Regions from separate parts of the Streptomyces sp. NPDC053673 genome, predicted to be linked through region 2. Evidence: riboswitches for the same ligand, from Rfam matches in the RefSeq annotation. Region 2 holds a riboswitch; each other region holds the start of a gene.

Region 1 (3,948 bases), on a different contig from region 2:
GCGCTGGCCCGCCGGGCCGCGGCGATGGGGGTGGAGCTCTTCGTCGTGGACGACGCCTGGTTCGGGAAGCGGACGAGCGACCGGGCCGGGCTCGGGGACTGGACGCCGAACCCGGACCGCTTCCCCAAGGGGCTGAAACCGCTCGCCGACGACGTGCACGCACTGGGCATGCGGTTCGGGATCTGGGTCGAGCCGGAGATGGTCAATGCCGACAGCGATCTGTACCGGGCGCACCCGGACTGGGTGCAGCACCACCGCGGCCGCACCCGGACCGAATTCCGCAATCAGCTGGTGCTGAATCTCGCCCGCGCGGATGTCCGGGACCACCTCTGGGAGCAGCTGGACCGGCTGCTGTCCGCGGCCCCCATCGACTATGTGAAGTGGGATTTCAACCGCTGCTTCACGGACGCGGGCTGGCCGGGGGAGCCGTACCCGCAGAAGCTGTGGGTCGAGCACGTCCACGCGCTGTACGCCCTGCTGGACCGGCTGCGGGCCGCGCACCCGGCCGTGGTCTTCGAGTCCTGCTCGGGTGGTGGCGGCCGGATCGACCTGGGGATTCTTTCCCGGACCGACCAGGTGTGGACCTCCGACAACACCGATCCGCTGGATCGTCTGGCCATCCAGTACGGCTTCGGCCAGCTGCATCCGGCCCGGGTGATGGCCGCATGGGTCACCGACAGTCCGAATGTGCAGCTCAACGGGCGGATCAGCTCGCTGAGGTTCCGTTTCGTGAGCGCCATGGCCGGGGTGCTGGGCATCGGCGGCGACCTCACCGGATGGAGCGAGGACGAGCTGACCGAGGCACGCGGCTGGGTGGAGCTCTACAAAAGGATCAGGCCGGTCGTGCAGCACGGTGATCTCTATCGGCTGCGGCCGCCGGAGGGCGGGCTGAGCGCCGTGCAGTACGTGCGTGGCGACGAGGCCGTGGTCCTGGCATGGCTGCAGGCCCAGCACTACGGTGAGCGGCCCCCGTGCCTGCGTCTGCGGGGCCTCGAACCGTCGGCGGCGTACGAGTGCCTGGACACCGGTGTCGTTCACCGGGGCTCCGTCCTGCTCCACCACGGGCTGCACACGGGTCTCCACGGTGATCTTGACGCGACGGTGATCCGGCTGCGGCGCCGCTGACCGCGCCCGGGTCCGGTCAGCACCTGGGCGGAAGCCCTGGGCGGCCGATTCGTGAACTCCCGGATTTCGCCGTGCACTTGGTGGGTGGCCTCGCAGCGTCTGCTTGCCGAGCCAGCTGCGGAGCAAAAGGGGCAATATGGGTGAGTAGGGTGAATCGCCCAACAAGGGGTGGGTGACGTACCCCTTACCCGTGTATGCAGTTGGCGCCAAACGGGCCTAATGGTCGATCTGTCCGTATTCGCCAGTTTCGGGTAACACGCCCGAGTTAAGGGGTAGATGGGCTCAGGTCCGTGAGCGGGATCATATCTGTGACGTTCTGTGGCGATGCCGGACATGTGAACTCCCTTGTTATGAAGGAAATCGAAGATCCGGGATTTACGCAGCGTGACCGGGAAATCCAGGTTGAAATCAGGCGGAAGGGTTCCCGGCGAAATTGATGGCTTGTTCGCTCCGACCCGGCTCGCTTACGGTCACCGCAATCCGGTCGGAACGCCTAATCCTGCCGCCGTCCGGAATATCGCACCCACCCACGTGTGGCAGGAGCGGGGGACCCAGGTAGTACGCCGTTCCGGGATCCCGGACGGCTCGGGGTGAAGTCGCGCGCCATGCGTGGCCGGGCATCTCCAGTCCGAACCCGACAGCTCACCTCGCAGGCGGCGGAGAGGAATTCGCCATGCCCGGTAAGGGTAAGCATCGCCGTCCGAGGACCAACCCGATCACGCGTGGATTCGTCGCCGCCGGAACGGGCGGGGCCGCCATCGCACTCCCGCTCATCGGCGCCTTCGGTGCGCACGCCGCCGAGAAGTCCGCGCCCTCCGCCGCCCCCGGGCGCATCGCAGCCGTCGCCAAGAAGTCCGTCGCCCCGCAGGCGCCGAAGGCCCCCAAGGCGCCTGCGACGTACACCGTCGTGGCCGGTGACTACCTGTCGAAGATCGCCCAGGAGCAGAGCGTCAGCGGCGGCTGGAAGAAGCTGTACGCCGACAATCGCGCCGCCGTCGGCGAGAACCCGTCGCTGATCCACCCGGGGCTCAAGCTGGCCCTCGGCGGCAAGGCGAAGGTCCAGGGCAAGGCGAAGGTCGAGAGCGAGGCGAAGCCCGAGCGGAAGGCCAAGGCTCCGGCCAAGAGCGAGAAGCCGTCCGGTTCCTCCGAGCGTGCCTCCCGTACCGCTGAGCGCCCCAAGGCTGCTCCGGCCGCCGCCGAGGCTCCCGCCACGAACGCCGCCGCGCAGACCAGTTTTTCCGGCTTCTTCGCGCCGGTCCGTGGCGGCATCAGCACCGCGTACAAGACCGCCGGTTCCATGTGGTCCAGCGGTTACCACACCGGTGTCGACTTCATCGCCGCCACCGGTACGTCCGTGAAGGCCGTCGGCCCGGGCACCGTCGTGTCGGCCGGCTGGAGCGGCGCGTACGGCAACGAGGTCGTCATCAAGCACAACGACGGCACGTACTCGCAGTACGCCCACCTCTCCCAGCTCTCCATCGCGTCCGGCGAGAGCGTCACCGGCGGGCAGCAGATCGGCCTCTCCGGCTCCACCGGCAACTCCACCGGCCCGCACCTGCACTTCGAGATCCGGACGAGCCCGAGCTACGGCTCGGACATCGACCCGCTGGCCTACCTCCGCCGGCACGGCGTCTCGATCTGACGCGACGTCCGTACCTGACACGGCGTCTCTCCGTCCGCCGGCCCCGCACCATGGGGCCGGCGGACGCGCGCGTTCCGGCCCCGGCCGGGTATTCCCGCTTTGCGGAAAACTGACCGGGTGGCCTATATCACCCCGCGTCAACCCCTCCCTACGGTGGCGTAAGTCACTTCCCGCGAGGAAAGATGTCTCGACGTGGCAGACGCTTCGCGATCAAGAACAAACAGCGCAATCGGGTCCTATGCGGCGATCGGTGACAGCTTCACCGAGGGCGTCGGCGACCCGGGACCTGAGGGACAGTTCGTCGGCTGGGCGGACCGGCTCGCGGTCCTCCTGGACGACCGGGTACCGGAACACACCTTCCGCTACGCCAACCTCGCCGTACGAGGCAGGCTCCTCGACCAGATCGTCGAGGAACAGGTCCCGCGGGCGAAGGAACTCGCCCCCGACCTGGTGACGTTCTGCGCCGGCGGCAACGACATCATCCGGCCCGGAACCGACCCCGACGACGTCGCGGAACGCTTCGAACGGGCCGTCGCCGACCTCACCGCCTCCGTCGGCACCGTCATGGTGACCACCGGCTTCGACACCCGCGGCGTACCCGTGCTCCGCCATCTGCGCGGCAAGATCGCCACGTACACCGCGCATGTCCGCGCCATCGCCGACCGCTACGACTGCCCCGTACTCGACCTCTGGTCGCTCAAGTCCGTCCAGGACAGGCGCGCCTGGGACGACGACCGGCTGCATCTCTCGCCCGAGGGCCACACGCGCGTCGCGCTCCGTGCCGCCCAGGTGCTCGGCATCGACGTGCCGGCCGACCCGGACCAGCCGTGGCCGCCACTGCCGCCGCGTGGCACGCTCGAAGTCCGCCGCGACGACATCCTCTGGGCGCGCGAGTACCTCGTACCGTGGATCGGCCGACGGCTGCGGGGCGAATCATCCGGCGATCATGTGGAGCCGAAGCGCCCGGACCTGCTTCCGCTCTGAGCGTTCCCCGCCCCCGCGGCAGTGCCTGCGACGGGGGAGCCCGTGGCGGGGGAGCCCGTGGCGGGGGAGTCCGTAGCGGGGATCCGCTCCAGCACCCCGCCCGCGAACACGTCGTACAGCGGCAGCGATTCGAGATGGACATAGCCGATGTGGCAGTCGCACACCGCGAGCGGGCAGGCACGGGGGCGCAGCGCCGC
Region 2 (3,948 bases):
CGGAAAGGAGAAGATAACGAAAGGTCCGGTGAGTCCCGCATAGCCACCGGTCGAGAACGGCAGCACCTGCAGCCGGACATGGGGGAGCCGGGCCATGTCCAGCACCCTCCTCAACTGACCGCGCATGACCCGCGGGCCGCCCACCTGCCGCCGCAGCACCGCCTCGTCCAGCACCGCGCTGAACTCCAGCGGCCGCTCCGCACGGAGCACTTGCTGACGGGCGATCCTCACCTCCACCAGTGAGTCCACGGTGGCCGACGGCAGCCCTTCGAGCGCGGAACGGGTCACGGCCCGCGCGTAGTCGGGGGTCTGCAGCAGCCCCGGCACCACCGACGTCTCCAGCGTCCGGGCCGTGCTCGCCTGGGACTCCAGGCTGATGAAGTCCCGGTACTGCGGCGGGATCACCCCCCGATAGGCGTGCCACCAGCCCGTACCTCCGCCGTCCGCCGAACCGGCCAGCGTCCCGAGCAGTTCACGCAGCCGCTGGTCGACGACCCCGTACGCATCGAGCAGCCGGGCCACGTCCGCCGGCTTCGCCCCGCTCGTGCCCGTCTCTATCCGGCTCACCTTTGACTGGTGCCAGCCCACGAGCCGCGCCGCCTCCCGGCTGGTGAGGCCCGCGCCGAGCCGCAGCCCGCGCAACTCCTCCCCGAGCTTGCGCCGGCGCACCGCGGGACCGTGCCGCATCCCCGTCTCCTCCTTCGGCCGCCGGATACCCCGGCGAATCGCAGCGCCGAGTATGGGCCCAAATACGGTCTCGCGTCGCAGAGTTCACCGCTTTGAGCGACAGATATATGCATATCCTGGTGGATCGGCACCACCGGCGACGGCAAGAGTGGCAGTCTGGCGCGAAGCACAATCCGAGGCTGTTCCGGCACATTCATCCGCTCCGTGCCGCAATCCGGCCCCGGTGGGAAAGGGACAGCCCGCCATGGCAGATCACCAGGAAGCATCCGTCACTCTGCCGAGCAATCCCGCCTCGGTCCCCGCCGCGCGGAGATTCGTCTTCGACATCCTCACCGAGTGGGGACTGCCGGGGGAGGCCGAAGTGGCCGACACCGTCCGGCTCATCGTCTCCGAACTCGCCACCAACGCCGTGCAGCACACCTTCGGACAGTCGCCGACCTTCACGGTCGACGTCCGGCTGGAGCGCGACGAGCAGCTGCGCATCGGCGTCACCGACAGTCACCCCCGATGGCCGCAGCGGCTGCCCGCGGCCGTCCAGCAGGACAACGGCCGGGGCATGGTGATCATCCGCTGGCTCACCGCGGAGTGCGGCGGGCGGCTGTCCGTCAGCCCCACCCCGGAGGGCGGCAAGACCATCTGGATCGTGCTGCCCTGGACTGCCGCCGCCCCCGTGCAGAACCCCAACTGACCGGGTGGCGGCCAACCGGCCGGGCGGCGGCGCCGCGGTGGCCCGGCCGGTGGCCACGGTCCGGCCGCGTACCGCCCGGACCGTGGGGGAGGCCGGTTACGCGGGCTCTCACCGCCCTGCGTCGGGCGCTGACGACGGGTCTTCCTGCGAGCCCTCCTGCGAGGTGATGTGCAGGCCCACGAGCCAGGGAAGCAGGCCCCACAGCCCCGCGCAGACGAGCAGCGTCGCAGCCGCCGCGGTCACCCCCTCGGGCGTGCCGTGCACGACGTCGACGACCAGCAGTACCGCCGAGGTCAGCGCCAGGGCGAGCACCGCCAGGCCGATGCCGGCCAGCCGGGAGGAGATGTCGACGATCTCCCGTTTGGCACCTCGGCGGAACAGGCCGCGGTGCAATGCGGCGGGCGCGGTGAACAGCGCCGCCGCGACCACGGCCAGCATCAGCGTCGTCACGTACGTGCCGCGCTGGAACGAGTCGAGCGAAGGGAAGCGGGCCGTGAAGGCCAGCGTCAGCAGAAAGGCGAACAGGATCTGAACGCCGGTCTGGATGACCCGGAGCTCCTGGAGCAGCTCGACGAAGTTGCGGTCGGCCCGCTCCGTCTCGGTCTCGTCCCGCGAGGCGCGGAGGCTTTCGTCATCAGGCATGCTTGACGAGTAGCCCGCGCCCCGCGGAACATGCCACCGCTGAGCCGATCGGCGCATTCAGCCGGTCGCGCGACGCGATCCCACAGGGTCAGCGCACGCGCCCGTACCGCACGTTCTTGGACCAGATCTTGCTCAGTTTCACCACGGAGCCGGTCTTCGGTGAGTGCCAGATCCTGCCGCCGCCCGCGTAGATACCGACGTGGTACACATACCCGCCGGCATGGAAGAAGACCAGGTCACCGCGTTGCCGTTGGCGAGCGGAGATGTGCCGGGTGCGGTTGTACTGCTGCTGCGCCGTGCGCGGCAGGCGCTTACCGGCCTTCTTGAACGAGTAGAGAATGAGCCCCGAACAGTCGAACCGGTACGGACCTGTGGCCCCGTACCTGTACGGCGCTCCCTTCTTCGACGCAGCCACCTTGAGGGCCTTCGTCGCGTGTGCCGAGGCCGCCTGGGCCTCGGAGACGCCGCCCGGCAGGATCAGTGAGCCGCCGACGGCGGCGAGTGTGAGAGCCGAGACGGCACCCGTCCGGGACAACAGGGACGGGACATGTGTCTGCGCAGTCATGCGCAACCCTTCGTCAGCCGCCTGTGAAGGATGACCTGTCGGGTTCGGACCGGCGAAGAACGCCCGGCCGCGCTAGCGGCTTCACCCCGAGGACCGGCCATGCGGCCGGCCCGTACTGCTCGGGTCCTCCACTCCTGCCGAAGCCCTCATGTCGACCAGGCATCCGGTGCGGCGGCAGGACTCGGCGTCCGCCCGGACCGCCCCGCCGCGGTGGCGGGGGCTTGTCGTCCCAGGGATCTTGACGCACTTTCTGTCGGATTTCCGAGTTGAAACGACGATTTGTGAGGCTCCTCACCACTGATCCATTGGAGTGGACAGGGCCGTTTGGCGGAGTTCGGGTGGCCGCATGACGAGCGCCGTACCAGCAACGGAACGCCGCATTCGATCAGATGGCTCAACGCTGTGCGCAACTCGCCCGATACTTATGTTGAAGCTGCGACTGGTCCGGATGGGCGACACCCACTCGTACGCCTCCGGCATGGCGTGAGCGGCCTTCCGGGCTGCCGTGTGGCCGGCCGTCAACTCGTCGGCCCGGGCGGCACGGTGATTCGCGAGGCCCTCCGCTCCCCGTCCAACACCCGCAGGGCGCGTGTCAGTGTGGGCGAGTGCAGCTCGCTCTCGCCGCGCGCGTGCATCAGCGCCAGTGAGTCCCTGAGGGCCGTGGCCCGTGCGGCCAGTGCCTGCGCGGCGCGGAGCGCGCCATAGGTGTGTGTGCCGTGGGCCGGGTTGATCCGTCCCAGCTGGTCGACGACTTCGAGATAGCAGTCGATGAACTCGCTTTCCGCGCGCGTCAGTGCGGGCAGGGGCGGGAGCTCCGGTGGCAGCATGGCCGGCTCACCTCACGCCCGTGGAAATCGCGGACGCCTTGCGGTTCTTGATGATGTGATCCACGAGGCCGTACTGCCTGGCCGCTGCCGCGTCGAAGACGGTGTCGCGTTCGAGGTCGGCGGCGATGCGCTCGGCACTCTGACCGGTGTGCCGGACGAGCATGGCGGCCAGCTGCTCGCGCAGCCGGAGCAACTCCTGTGCCTGGATGTCCAGATCGGTCGGCTGACCCTGGAGCGGCTCGGGCAGGGCGGGCTGCCGGACGACGACCCGGGCGCCGGGCAGGGCCATTCGCTTGCCGGGCGTGCCCGCCGCGAGCAACACGGCGGCGGTGGAGGCGGCCTGGCCGAGGCAGGTCGTCGCCACGTCGCAGGTCACCACCTGCATCGTGTCGTAGATCGCGGACTTGGCGCTGATCGAGCCCCCGGGGGAGTTGATGTAGAGCGAGATGTCCCGGTCAGGGGCCGCGTACTCGAGGTGCAGGAACTGGGCGATGACGTCGTTGGCCGAGGTGTCGTCGACGGGTGTGCCGAGGAAGATG
Region 3 (3,948 bases), on a different contig from region 2:
CGTACACCGCGTCGCCGCTCTTCGCCGCGGCACCGCTGGTCGCCGCCCCCTTCTTCTCAGCGCTGTTCACCCTGCTGACGGGAGTCGCCGCCGTCGCGGCGGTGGCCGGGCTGCATACGTACAACGGCACGGCCTCCGACATCCCGGCCGTGACGGAGCTGCTGACCGTGTTCACGGTCTCCGTGCTGGCTCTCTTCATCAATCAGGTCGTACGCCGCAGCGGCCAGCGGCTCGCGTCCGCGCGCGTCATCGCGGAGGCCGCGCAGCGGGCCGTGCTGCCCACGCCGGCCGACCGGATCGGCGGGCTGCAGATCGCCGCGCGGTACGAGGCGGCGCAGGCGGACGCGTTCATCGGCGGGGACCTGTTCGCCGTGCAGGACACTCCGCACGGGGTGCGGCTGGTCGTCGGGGACGTACGGGGAAAGGGACTGGGCGCGGTCGAAGCGGTGGCCGTGATCCTCGGGGCGTTCCGGGAGGCCGCCGAGCAGGAGGCATCGCTGGAGAGGGTGGCACAGCGGCTGGAGCGGGCGCTCGCCCGGGAGGGCATGCGTTCCGGGCTCGACGCGTTCGAGGGCTTCACCACCGCCGTGCTCGCCGAGATCCCCCACGAGGACGGAGTGGTCCGGATCCTCAACCGGGGCCACCCCCCGCCGCTGCTGCTGACCGCGGACGGCGGGCTGGGCATGCTGGAGCCGCCCGAGATCGCGCTGCCGCTGGGCATGGGGGATCTGGGGGCCTCGCCGGACCGGTCGTACGAGACCCCGTACGCGGCCGGTGCCACGCTCCTGCTCTACACGGACGGGCTGACCGAGGCGCGTGACGCGCACGGTGTCTTCTACGATCCGCGCGAGCGGCTGGGCGGCCGGGTCTTTTCCGGACCGGAGGAGCTGCTGGACGCGGTCGTCGCCGACGTACGGCGGCATACGAGCGGCCGGGCGACGGACGACATGGCGCTCCTGGCGGTCGCCAGTCCCGGGGAACGGCAGCCGGAGCGGCGCAGGACGATGCCGGTGGTTCCGTGAACGGAACGCCAGGAATGCAGCGCCACGGAACGTAATCGAAAGACAGCCCTCCGCATAACATTTGACCCACCGTCAGAATGGCCGACCGGATTGAGGGGCAGTCAACTCGCCCGATTCGGGGCTGTTGTGCCTGAAAAGTCCAGGCCAAAGTCGCTAACGATCAATGGGAAGAGCTTGGAATCCGCCCCCCGTGTCTATTAACGTTCGATAACGCAGCGCGGTCGTCACAGTCGTCGCAAGAGACGGCACCGTGCGCACGCGCCGAATCCCGCAAGGGAACCGGGGAACCACCTATTGGGGTGAATCGGGCACTTCGCAGTGCTCGTAGGAGACCTTCCTGCTCCGAACCCGTCAGCTAACCCGGTAGGCGATAAGGAAGGAAAGGAGAACGCCTCCGTGGCGTCCAACGAGCCTGCCCTCCAGGAACCTCCCACCAGCGAGTGGGTCCCCACCAACGAGTGGGCCCCGGCCACCGGGGCGGAGGAATGGAACCCGACCGAGGAATCGGTCCGTTCGGTCCGTGGCAGGCATCGCGTCGTCAAGCAGCGCAACGGACTCGCGCGGAGCTCCACCGTTCTCGGAGTCGGCGTCATCGCCGCGGTCGGCGCGGGTGGCATGGCCACCGCGCAGAACAAGCCGCCGGTCTCCATATCCCTCCCCGACGCCATCACGGACCACCTCCCGGACGCGGATTCGCTTCCCGGCGTGGGCTCCCTCATGTCCTCGGACGACTCCGACTCGGAGAACCGGAACGACGCACCGCTCACCGCCTTCTCCGTCGCCGACACGGCCGCGGACGACGGGCAGGGCGCCGGTGACGCGGGCGAGGCCCTGCGGGCCCGGATCCTCCAGCAGGCGGAGCAGCAGCAGGCCGAGGCCGAGGCAGAGGCGAAGGCAGCCGCGGAGAAGGTCGCCGCCGAGAAGGCCGCGGCGGAGGCGAAGGCGCAGCAGACCGCGGCGGCCGAGGCCGCCGAGGCAGCGGCCGCCGAGGCCGCCGAGGCGAAGCGGCTGGCCGAAGAGGAGGCCGCGCGCAAGGCGGAGGCCGAGCGGCTCGCCAAGCTCGCCGCGAGCTACTCCCTCCCGACGTCCTCGTACACGATCACCTCGACCTACGGCCAGGCCGGTTCGATGTGGTCCTCCGGCTACCACACCGGCCTCGACTTCGCGGCGCCCACGGGTACGCCGGCGAAGGCCGTGCACGGAGGCACCGTCAAGTCGGCGGGCTGGTCCGGGTCGTACGGCTACCGCATCGTGCTGGAGCTCGAGGACGGCACCGAGGTCTGGTACTGCCACCTGTCGTCGATGACCGTCGGCGTGGGGCAGACCGTCGCCACGGGCGAGACCATCGGGCGCGTCGGCGCGACCGGCAATGTCACCGGACCGCATCTGCACCTGGAGGTGCACACCCCGGGCGGCGACGGCATCGACCCGATGGCGTGGCTGCGCGACAAGGGCCTCTCCGTCTAGGACTTGTCCGGGCCTGGGCCCGGACAGGGCCGTACTTCTGGTCGGTCACGGTTCACACGCGAGTCACCGGCAGCTCTGGCGCACCCCCCCCGACGCCTGAGCTGCCGGTTTTTTGTGCCGTGGTGCGGTCCGCGAGGCCGCGGCGATCCGCGTTCTCCGCTACCCCCGGTACGGGTTGTAGTCGCCGTAGTCCAGATACGGCGGTGGCTGCCACACCCGGCCCGTCGCACGCGCCGCGTATGTGAGGGCCGGGCCGGCGACGCTCCTGCGTTGCCAGAGATGGTGGAGCAGCTCCTGCTCGCGGGCGACGAAGTCCGGGCTCCCCGCGCCGCGCTGGGCCCGGTGGCGCAGGAAGGCCAGCGAGGTTGCGAAGGCCTCGTACTCGGAGACGGCGCGGGCGGCCGCCGGGCCGTGGGTACGGCCGGCCATGTCGCGGGCCATCGTGCGCGCTCGCATGGAGGACAGGGCGAGCGGTTCGGCAGGGGCGAGCCAGCCGGCCGCCGCGTACGCGGGCAGCTCGGCCGCGACCGTACGCAGCTCGCGCTGCCGGGTCCAGATCGCCAGCCAGGTCAGCAGCCCGAACGCCGGCACCATGAATGCCGCGTACACGGCGTAGAACCCGAACGGGCCGAACCTCGCCGAGCCGTTCCACAGTGCGTGCATGCCCATCGCGAGGGTGAGGCCGAGCAGCGGCAACACGGTCCTGCGGAACCTCCGGCGCCGGGCGGTGATCGCCGCGAGGCCGAACCCGATGCCCGTCAGCACCGTGAACAGCGGATGCGCGAACGGCGACATCACGATCCGTACGAAGAAGGTCGCGGCGGTGACGGACGCGAAGCCGGACGTGCCGAACGCCTGGTCCTCACCGAAGGCGTTGCCGAGATACAGGATGTTCTCGGTGAAGGCGAAGCCGGTCGCGGTGAAACCGGCGACGACGACGCCGTCGACGATGCCGGTGAAGTCCCGTCTGCGGAAGAGGAAGAGGAGCAGCACGGCGGCCGCCTTGGCGCTCTCCTCCACGACCGGGGCGATGACGGTCGCGCCGATCGTGTCCGCGTGCGACGGATCGGCGGTCGCGGTGGCTATCCACTGGGTCGCGAACGAGTTCGCGATGATCGCGACAAGGGCGGCCGCGCAGGCGCCCCAGGCGAAGGCGAAGAGGAGATTCCGCCACGGGCCCGGCTCGACGCGGTCCAGCCAGCGGAACGCCGCCATCAGCAGCGGGACGGGCAGCACGGCGAGGCCGAGGCCGACCAGAAAGCCCTCGGTGCCGGTCTGTTCGCGGACCAGCGCGAGGATGACCAGACCGGACAGCGCGAGCAGGGTGATCAGGGTCCCGGCGCGTACGGTCTTGCTGCGCCAGAAGTCGCGGCGCGGCTTGTAGCGCCAGCGCGCACGCTCGGGTACGGCGTCGAACAGCGGCTGTTCGTCGCAGGCCGGGACGGCCGGGCGAGCGGCC

The links. A riboswitch is a leader RNA that binds a small molecule or an ion and turns the genes downstream of it on or off. The one in region 2 is predicted to bind cyclic di-AMP.
Region 1: linked by a shared signal. The riboswitch ahead of ACZ6ZQ_RS02075 (M23 family metallopeptidase) and the one ahead of ACZ6ZQ_RS24315 (C40 family peptidase) in region 2 are both predicted to bind cyclic di-AMP.
Region 3: linked by a shared signal. The riboswitch ahead of ACZ6ZQ_RS09505 (M23 family metallopeptidase) and the one ahead of ACZ6ZQ_RS24315 (C40 family peptidase) in region 2 are both predicted to bind cyclic di-AMP.

Annotation. Positions count from the first base shown of each region.
Region 1 covers NZ_JBVJKN010000001.1:469,110-473,057, forward strand. Annotated here, with positions in the region: gene ACZ6ZQ_RS02070 (alpha-galactosidase) at 1-1,125, shown strand, start outside; cyclic di-AMP (ydaO/yuaA leader) riboswitch at 1,636-1,794, shown strand; gene ACZ6ZQ_RS02075 (M23 family metallopeptidase) at 1,799-2,767, shown strand; gene ACZ6ZQ_RS02080 (SGNH/GDSL hydrolase family protein) at 2,960-3,751, shown strand; partial or broken gene ACZ6ZQ_RS02085 (STM4011 family radical SAM protein) at 3,712-3,948, opposite strand, start outside.
Region 2 covers NZ_JBVJKN010000018.1:48,053-52,000, forward strand. Annotated here, with positions in the region: gene ACZ6ZQ_RS24300 (helix-turn-helix domain-containing protein) at 1-687, opposite strand, end outside; gene ACZ6ZQ_RS24305 (ATP-binding protein) at 932-1,375, shown strand; gene ACZ6ZQ_RS24310 (DUF6328 family protein) at 1,484-2,017, opposite strand; gene ACZ6ZQ_RS24315 (C40 family peptidase) at 2,106-2,582, opposite strand; cyclic di-AMP (ydaO/yuaA leader) riboswitch at 2,586-2,737, opposite strand; gene ACZ6ZQ_RS24320 (hypothetical protein) at 3,101-3,409, opposite strand; gene ACZ6ZQ_RS24325 (ATP-dependent Clp protease proteolytic subunit) at 3,417-3,948, opposite strand, start outside.
Region 3 covers NZ_JBVJKN010000005.1:20,958-24,905, reverse strand. Annotated here, with positions in the region: gene ACZ6ZQ_RS09510 (PP2C family protein-serine/threonine phosphatase) at 1-1,022, shown strand, start outside; cyclic di-AMP (ydaO/yuaA leader) riboswitch at 1,272-1,407, shown strand; gene ACZ6ZQ_RS09505 (M23 family metallopeptidase) at 1,419-2,489, shown strand; gene ACZ6ZQ_RS09500 (PrsW family intramembrane metalloprotease) at 2,649-3,948, opposite strand, start outside.